Regions from separate parts of the Cellulosimicrobium sp. CpK407 genome, predicted to be linked through region 2. Evidence: riboswitches for the same ligand, from Rfam matches in the RefSeq annotation. Region 2 holds a riboswitch; the other holds the start of a gene.
The links. A riboswitch is a leader RNA that binds a small molecule or an ion and turns the genes downstream of it on or off. The one in region 2 is predicted to bind S-adenosylmethionine.
Positions count from the first base shown of each region.

Region 1: it holds a riboswitch for S-adenosylmethionine, as region 2 does, so the genes downstream of both, ABWU78_RS08315 (methylenetetrahydrofolate reductase) here and ABWU78_RS02340 (ABC transporter substrate-binding protein) in region 2, are expected to answer to the same signal.

Region 1 is NZ_JBGNYC010000013.1:85,271-89,751, reverse strand. It holds gene ABWU78_RS08325 (LuxR C-terminal-related transcriptional regulator) at 1-431, opposite strand, end outside; gene ABWU78_RS08320 (hypothetical protein) at 762-1,505, opposite strand; SAM riboswitch class I at 1,902-2,004, shown strand; gene ABWU78_RS08315 (methylenetetrahydrofolate reductase) at 2,189-3,184, shown strand; gene metE (5-methyltetrahydropteroyltriglutamate--homocysteine S-methyltransferase) at 3,217-4,481, shown strand, end outside.
Region 2 is NZ_JBGNYC010000003.1:71,431-75,911, forward strand. It holds gene ABWU78_RS02335 (FecCD family ABC transporter permease) at 1-662, opposite strand, end outside; gene ABWU78_RS02340 (ABC transporter substrate-binding protein) at 659-1,816, opposite strand; SAM riboswitch class IV at 1,890-2,015, opposite strand; gene ABWU78_RS02345 (LLM class flavin-dependent oxidoreductase) at 2,192-3,424, opposite strand; gene ABWU78_RS02350 (aldo/keto reductase) at 3,421-4,452, opposite strand.

The sequences.
Region 1 (4,481 bases), on a different contig from region 2:
ACCGCCGCCGCGCAGGCCGCGTCGATGAGGCCTGCATGGCCTGCACGGACGTCGTCGACGACGACGGTCACCGGGCCCAGAGCGCGGAGCAGCGCCCCGAGGCGCCCGGGTCCCGCGCCGTCGAGATCGGTGGACCCCGTGGGCCGGAGCACGTACCGCACCTGGTCGAGAACGCGGTCCGCGAGCTCTCCGGCACCGATGCACCGCCGCGCCGGGTCGCTCGCGGACGCCGAGAGCCAGACGATCACCTGGCCCTCGGCGAGCGCGGCCCGCGACCACCGTGCGACCGACACGGTCTTCCCGAAGCCGCGCGCGGCGCGGACCAGGACGTGACGGGTGGTGCTCGTGAGCGTGTCGTCAAGGAGCGGACGCTCGATCGCCGCAGAGGTCGTCGCCAGACGCGGGAGCAGACCGCGAAGCGCCGCTTCCACCTCGGCCCGTCCCGCGCCGCCCGCCTCTTCCCGACCGGTCAGCACCTGCTGCCACCCGCTGATCGAGGGTGAACCCTGCTCTCGCTGTCGTCCGCCGTCTCTCGCCTCCGCCACCGCTCCATACCTCTGACAGACGTCGGTCGGCCGGAGTCACGACGGGTGATCCGTCATGCGCCCGGCACAAGGACGCAGGGCGACACGGTTACCGCGCGCCCTACGTCTGCCCCGATACAACCTCACGGACCGGCGAAGTCAGGAGGTACGGAGGGTGATCCTGAGGGTGACCACAGGACGGAGCGACGGCCCGACCTCACGGGAACCGGCTCCCGCTCAGCCCTCGCGGAGGCGCACGAGGCGGCGCCCGGCAACGAGCAGGACACCGGCCAGGAGCAGCGCACCGGACGCCGCCGCGACCGGCACCGTCTCAAGCCCCGTCGCCGCCAGCTCTCCCTTCTCCGCGGGCTGCGCCGCACCAGGTATGGCGTCCGTGGTCGGCTCGGCCACGACCATGTCGACGGGCTGCGACGGCACGACAGGCTCCGCCGGATCGCTCGGGTCCGCCGGGTGCGTGGGCTCGGCCGGACCTGTCGGTTCGGCCGGGTCTGTCGGCTCGGCCGGGTCTGTCGGCTCGGCCGGGTCTGACGGCTCGACCGGATCCGACGGCTCAACCGGGTCTGACGGCTCAACCGGGTCCGACGGCACGCTCGAGCAGACGGGATCCTGGCCGCCTTCACCGAAGTGCTCGTCGTAGTGGGCGACCTGGACCCACGTGATGCAGTAGTCGTCCGAGTGGACGAGCGCCGACCACGGGAGGAAGCTCGAGCCGACGAACCGGCCCGACGGCTGGTCGTTGAGCGTCTCGAAGTGGATGCCGACCGACCGCTCGGCGCCCTCGACCGTGTAGCGGACGTTCACGTGGCCACCGTCCGGGAACGCGTCACCCGCGGGGAGATAGAGCCCTTCCGGGGCCACGCGGTAGGGCGTGGGCGAGTCGGACCCGCCAGCGAGCGCGGGTGCCGCGGACAGGCTGAGGATGAGGGCAGCGCCGAGCATTGCCCCCGATGCGATACGCATGGGACAGTGAGGTCCTTCCTTGAGAGGGAGAGATCTGCCCGGTTCGTACTCCGCCAAGAGGGGCCGGGCAGATCGCATGTCAGAGCGGGTCGACCACGCCTTTCGACGGTAGACCTGAACGACCGTTCAGTTGAGCGCTCCTGAGAGCCACGGCGCGCATCGTCGCAGGCGAGAGCATGCTTGGCGGCCCCACCCGTGATACCACTCACAGCATCCTTCACCCGCGGTCACCCCCGGGGTCACCCTGTTGCGATCGCACTCACACCGTGTTCTCGCCGTCCAGGGACGCGGACACCGGCCCACGTCCCCGAACGTCACGGCACCCCCGGGCAACGCCATCCCGTCTCACGTGACGGGCACCCTCGACCGTATGCCGGATGGCCCGTAGGATCGTGGCAACCATCCAGAGCGGTCGAGAGTCCTGGCTCGACGACACCGCAGCAACCCGCCGACGGAAGCCTCCCGAGGACAAAGGTGCTAACGCCAGGGTCGATGGAGTGACGCATGACCTCAGAGGCATCCTTCGCGCACCGTCCGGGCACGTGCCCGACGGCGGTCGCGCCCTTCCGTGTCCCGGCGCCGCGTGCCGTGGCGCGCCCCGGCGAGGCGACGTCGTGAGCGTCGCGGACGCCGTCGGGCAGGCGCACGGCGGGGCGGCACGTCCCACGGTCTCGTTCGAGCTCATGCCCCCGCGGCGCCCGGACGCGGCGCCCAAGTTCTGGGAGACGGCACGCCGTCTCGTCGCGACGCACCCCGACTTCGTGTCCGTGACGTACGGCGCGGCGGGCACCGACCGCGCGACGGCTCGCCAGGTCGTCGGCCGCCTGCTCCAGGGCACGCCCGTGCTGCCGATCGCGCACCTCACGTGCGTCGGGGCGTCGCGCGAGGACGTCGAGGAGGTCATCTCCGACTTCCTCGACGAGGGCGTGCGGAGCTTCCTCGCGCTGCGGGGCGACCCGCCGCGCGACCAGCCTGACTGGCAGCCCGCGCCCGACGGCGTCCGGTCGTCGACCGAGCTCGTCGCGCTCCTGCGCGAGGTCGAGGCGTCGCGGTGCGCGGCCGACCCGGCCGCGGCGCTGCGCGGCGCGGCCCGGCCGCTGACGATCGCCGTCGCGACGTTCTGCGACGGCAACCCCGCCGCCGGCACGACGCGCACGCAGGAGGTGCGCCGCCTGTTCCAGAAGCAGCAGGCCGGCGCGAGCTTCGCGATCACGCAGCTCTTCTACGACGCGTCGTCGTACACCGACTTCGTCGCCGAGGCCCGCGCGGCCGGCGTGACGATCCCCATCCTCGCCGGGCTGTTGCCCACGACGGAGCCTGCACGGCTCCGCCGCGTCGAGGAGCTCACGGGCGTGCGCGCGCCCCAGCACCTGCTGGACGCGCTCGACGCCCTGCCCGACCCGGAGGCGCAGCACGCCTACGGGATCGCGTACTCGGTCGACCTCGCGCAGCGCGTCCTCGACGCGGGCGCGCCCGGTCTGCACGTGTACACGTTCAACAAGCACCGCGCCGCTCTTGACCTGCTCGAGGGTGTCCACCTCGGCGGCGGGTCGCGCGGGACCGGGGGCAGCGCCAGCGCTGCCGCCGCCCCGCTCGTCCCGGACCTGGCCAGCGGGCCGTGGGTCACCGGCACCTCCCTGCCCCCGACGAGCGCCGCCACGCACGGCACGCCCGTCTGACCGGTCCTCCGGACCAGCAAGAGGTTTCGATCATGGCCACTTCCGTACCCTCCCCTACCCAGATTCAGGCCGGATTCCCCGCCGGCACCGTGCTCGGCTACCCCCGCATCGGGCGCCGCCGCGAGCTCAAGAAGGCCGTCGAGGCCTTCTGGGCCGGCAAGACGTCGGCCGACGAGCTCGAGGCCACGGCCCGCGAGCTGCGCCTCGCGACCGTGCGCCGGCTCGTCGAGCTCGGCCTCGGCGCCGACGACGCGTCCGTCCCCGGGTCGTTCTCCTACTACGACCAGGTGCTCGACGTCGCCGCCTCGCTCGGGGCGATCCCGTCGCGGTTCGCGTCGCTCACCGACGACGCGGGCCGCCTTGACCTCGCGGGCTACTTCACCGTGGCGCGCGGCCAGGGCGACGACGCCCCGCTCGAGATGACCAAGTGGTTCGACACGAACTACCACTACCTCGTGCCCGAGATCGGCCCGGACACCGCGATCCGGTTCGTGGACGACCGCATCGTGCGCGAGTTCGTCGAGGCCAAGGAGGCGGGCGTCGTGACGCGACCCGTCGTCGTCGGGCCGGTGACGTTCCTCGCGCTGTCCAAGGCCGCCGACGACGCTGCGTCGTCGGCCGCAGGCTTCCGCCCGCTCGACCGCCTCGACGACGTCGTCGCCGCCTACGCCGACCTGCTGCGCGCGCTCGCCGCCGCGGGCGCACCGTGGGTCCAGCTCGACGAGCCGATCCTCGTCACCGACTCGGTCGACGTGCCGTTCACGGAGCTCGCGGCAGCGGTGGAGTCGGCCTACCGCACCCTCGCGACGGACCTCCGCCCCGTGCCGAACCCGGGGTCGCTCCCCACGGAGTCCTCCGGCTCGGGAGAGATCCCGGGCTCGGCGCAGGGGGCGCGGCCCGCGATCCTCGTCGCCGCGCCGTTCGGGGGGCTGCAGGCCGGTGCCGAGGACGACGGCGGCGACGCGCGGGACGGGCTCGCGCTCCTCGCGGGCACCGACGTGGAGGCGATCGCGATCGACCTCGTCAAGGGCGCCGTCCCGACGGCGGCCGACGGCGGCGTCCCCGGCCTCGCCGGGAAGACGCTCGTCGCGGGCGTGATCGACGGGCACAACGTGTGGCGCGCGGACCTCGCGGCGAAGCTCGACGTCGTCGACGCGCTCCAGACGCTGGGCGCCGGTGCGGTCGCCGTCGGGACGTCGACGTCGCTGCTGCACGTGCCGCACGACGTGGAGGACGAGGTGTTCGCCGAGGCGGGGACCGCGTCGGGCACCACGCTCGACCCGCGCCTGCGCGACTG
Region 2 (4,481 bases):
GTTCCCCAGGTCCAGCGCACGATCGCCGCCAGCGTCTCCTCGTTCGCGATGTACTGGAGCCCGGCGGTGAGCGCGGTGAAGAGCTGGGTGAGCGCGATGCCCAGGAGGATCAGGGTCGTGGGCTGCATCTTCTTCGTCGCCGCCAGACCCAGGACGATCGCCGCGCAGCCGAGCCCGGTCACGAGCGCACCGCCGACGAGCGCCGACGTCGTGGAGGCGCCCTGCCCCTGGACGAAGAGGAGCGCGAGCGCGGCGCCGAACGCGGCAGCAGGGGCGATGCCCAGCGTGAAAGGGCTGACGAGCGGGTTGCGCAGGAGACCCTGGAACAGGACGCCGGCGATCGCCAGCGCACCACCGCCGAGCAGGGCGAGGCCCGCACGGGGGACGCGCAGCTCCCACACGGTCGTGAACAGCCGCAGCTCCTGCGCGTCGGACGGCGCGACACCGGTCGCCTTCGCGACGAGGGCGTCGACGACGACCTGCGGGGTGATGCCGCCGGCACCGATCTGGAGGGTGAGGACCGTGACCACGAGGGTCACCGCCACCGCGCCTCCCAGCACGAGCAGCTTTCCCAGCCCGTGGCGACGACGTCCTCGGGCGAGGCCTCGCTCGATCTCCGCGATCTGCTCGATCTCCGCGTCGTCGAGTGCGGGCGCGCTCATCGGTGGTCACCCCACCGGTAGACGTACTCGTCCGCGGTGTGCTCGTAGGGCGTCTGCTGGAAGTCCTCCACCCAGCGACGGAAGAACTCCTCCGTGTCCACGTCCTCGAAGAGCTCGGGGTGCAGCCAGGTGGCGAGCCCCAGGGCGCCGATCTCCTTCGCGAGCGCGCTCGTCCAGAAGTTGTTCGCCACGAAGACGTCGCCGTTGCGCACCGCGGTCAGCTCGGACCAGCCGGGGCGGGCGACGAGCTCGTCGGCGAGAGTCGCGGCGGCGTCCTCGGGGAACGGCTCGTAGCCGGCGACGAGCCCGTCGATGCCGTGCCGCAGGACCAGGTCGGGATCCCGCTCGAGGACGTCGGCGGGGTCGACAGGAGTCGTGTGGACGGTGCCCCCGCGGTTGGGGTCGGAGGCGAAGTCGATGTCCCCGAAGACGTTGGTGCCTCCGGCGATCTCGATGATGTCGTGCCAGCCCGACCCGGGGACGCCCGTGACGTTCGCCTCGCCGTTCTCGAAGTAGACGCTCTTGCGCTGGTCGTCGGGGAGGTGAGCGGTCCGCTCGTCGAGGAGGTCGGCCACCTCGCGGTACAGCCCCGCGAACTCCGCGGCACGCTCCTCGGTGCCGAACACCGTGCCGAGCAGCTCGACGTTCTGCTCGAAGAGCCGCGGCTCCCACGCCGTCACGACGAGGACGGGGATGCCGAACGGCTCGAGCTTCTCGATCGCCTCCTCGTAAGGAGAGTTGCTGAGCGTGATGAAGAGCTCGGGCCCGGCGGCGATGATCTCGTCGTAGTTGAACTCGGCGGCTCGCGAGACGATGGTCTCGGTACCCGGCACGGACTCCCAGTAGGGAGCGTTGCCCGGGGTGTCCTCGACGCCCTCGGCGCTCACACCGACGACGCGGTCACCGGCCCCGACCCCGCGGACGAGCTCGATGTTGTACCAGTTGTAGCCGATGGCGACCGACTGGACCGGGACGGTGAGCTCCACCTCGCGCCCGAGCTCGTCCGTGACGGTGACGGTCTCCCGCTCTCCGCCCGACGCCGTGCTGTCAGGATCCGGTGGTTTCGCGTCCGCGGTCCCCGCGCACGCGGACAACGCGAGCGCGGCGAGCACGAGGCCCGCGGCAGCGAGAGATCGAAGCTTCGACGAAGCCATGGGGAGACGCTCCTTGTTTCTCGGTGCCCGGACGCGGGCGCTCTGAGGCGCACCGGGTCGCCGGGCGGAAGGTCGTACACGCTTGCCGTTCCGGCAGGACGTCTCCGTGCCGGTAGGCCAGGTCATCTCCCGGAGCACCCCGCCGTGACGAGGGGGTTGCTGACCAGCGAGCCGGGGCTTGGCGCTGGTGCTCTTGACCGTGCGAGATGTCTACCGAGGCCCGCCGACGGGTGGGAACGGTCCGCGCAGAAATCTCTCATCCCGAGACAATGTGTCTCAGGGATACGTCGCCGAGAGGGCGCGCGGCAGCGCCGCCCGTACGCGTCGTGCGGCGTGGGCGAGCGTCGGCCGCAGAGGCCTTCGGGCGAGCGCCCGTCAGAAGGGCACGGCGTGCGTGCGAGCCGTGCTCGCGCCGTGGCGGGCGGCGGGCGCCGTGAGCCCCCGCGCGTCGAGGAGCGGGCGGACGCCCTCCGCGAACCAGTACGCCTCCTCGAGGTGCGGGTAACCCGAGAGGACGAGCTCGTCGAACCCGGCCGCGCGGTACTCCTCGACCAGGTCGGCGACCTCTTCGTGGCTGCCGACGAGCGCCGTCCCGGCGCCGCCGCGCACGAGCCCCACGCCTGCCCACAGCCCGGGGTGGATCTCGAGGTCCCGCGCGCGCCGGGTGGCCGCGAGGTCACCGCCGCCGTGGAGCGCGACCATGCGCTGCTGCCCGACCGACCCGGACGAGCCCAGGAGCCGCTGGGCGCCCGCGATCTGCTCGGGCGTGAGGTCGTCGAGGAACCGCTGCGCGACGTCCCACGCGTCGGCCGACCGGTCGCGCGTGATGACGTGCAGGCGCACCCCGAAGCGGATCGTGCGTCCCTGCGCGACGGCGAGCTCGCGCACGCGCTCGATCTTCTCGCGCGCCTGCGCGGGCGGCTCGCCCCACGTGAGGTAGACGTCGGCCTGGGCCGCCGCGACGGGCAGCGCGGCCTCCGACGATCCGCCGAAGAAGATCTCGGGGCGCGGGTCCGGCGGCGCGGACGTCCGGGCGTCGGCGATCCGGTAGTGCGTGCCCTCGTACGAGAGCGGCGCCTCCTCCCACACGCCGCGCACGACCTCGAGGAACTCGCGCGTGCGGTCGTACCGCTCGTCGTGCTCGAGCCAGTCGCCGAACCTGCGCATCTCGTTCTCGTCGCCGCCCGTGACGACGTTGAGGAGCAGCCGTCCACCGGACAGGCGCTGGAAGGTCGCGGCCATCTGCGCCGCGAGCGTCGGCGAGACGAGGCCCGGGCGGAACGCGACGAGGAACTTCAGCCGCTCCGTGCTGCGGATCAGCGCGGACGTGACGAGCCACGCGTCCTCGCACCACGTCCCCGTCGGTGTGAGCACGCCCTCGTAGCCGAGGCGGTCGGCAGCGACCGCGACCTGCTCCAGGTAGTCGAGCGACGGCGCGCGGAACCCGGTCGCCCGGCCGGGCGTGTCCTTCGCGTGCGCGCCGTCGACGATCCCGCGTGCGTCGCCCGACGTCGGCAGGAACCAGTGCACGGCGAGCGGGCGGCGGGCGGCCGCCTCGTCGGGCGGGGACGCAGGTGTCGCGGGCTCGGCCGCTGCGTCGGCGCTCATCCCGCGAGCAGGTCCGGCTGCGGGTGGCGGACGCCCTGCACGGCCCCGCGCGGGATGGCCGCTCCGATCGCCGCGACGTCGTCCGGGGTGAGCTCGACCGAGGCGGCCGCGACGTTCTGCTCGAGGTACGCGAGGCGCTTGGTGCCGGGGATCGGGACGATGTCGTCACCTTGGGCGAGGAGCCACGCGAGCGCGAGCTGCGCCGTCGTGACGCCACGCTCGGCGGCGAGCTGCTCGAGCGAGCGGACCAGGCCGCGGTTGTGCTCGAACGCCTCGCCGGCGTAGCGCGCGTGGGAACGGCGCACGTCGTCCTCGGCGAAGCCGTCGGTCGCGTCCACGGTGCCCGTGAGGATGCCGCGGCCCAAGGGCGAGAAGGGCACGAACCCGATGCCGAGCTCGCGCAGCACGGGCAGCACCTCGTCCTCCGGGTCGCGCGTCCACAGCGAGTACTCGCTCTGCACGGCGGTGATCGGGTGCACCGTGTGCGCGCGGCTCACGGTGGCCGCCGAGGGCTCCGAGAGCCCGATCGTCCGGACCTTGCCCGCCTCGACGAGCTCCGCGAGCGCCCCGACGGTCTCCTCGATCGGGACCTGCGGGTCGATGCGGTGCAGGTAGTACAGGTCGAGCCGGTCGGTGCCGAGTCGGCGCAGGCTCGCGTCGACCGCCGAGCGCACGTACTCGGGGCGCCCGTCGACCCGGCGGCCGTCGGGGTGGCCGCCCGCGGGCGGGAGCCCGAACTTCGACGCGAGGACGATCTCGTCCCGGTGGGCGCCCAGCACGCGACCGATGAGCTCCTCGTTGCGCCCGTGGCCGTAGACGTCGGCGGTGTCGACGAGCGTGACGCCGAGCTCGAGCGCCCGGCGCAGCACGGCCTCCGCCTCGCCGACGTCCGCGGGTCCGTACGCGTCCGTGACGGACATGCCGCCGAACCCGAGGGCGGAGACGGTGAGCGCGGCGTCGCCCGTACCGAGCGTGCGTGCGGTCGGGCGTGCGGGGGCGGGAGCGGCGGGGTGACGGTCGTCGGTCATGCCGCCAGCGGACCACCGCGAGCGCCCCG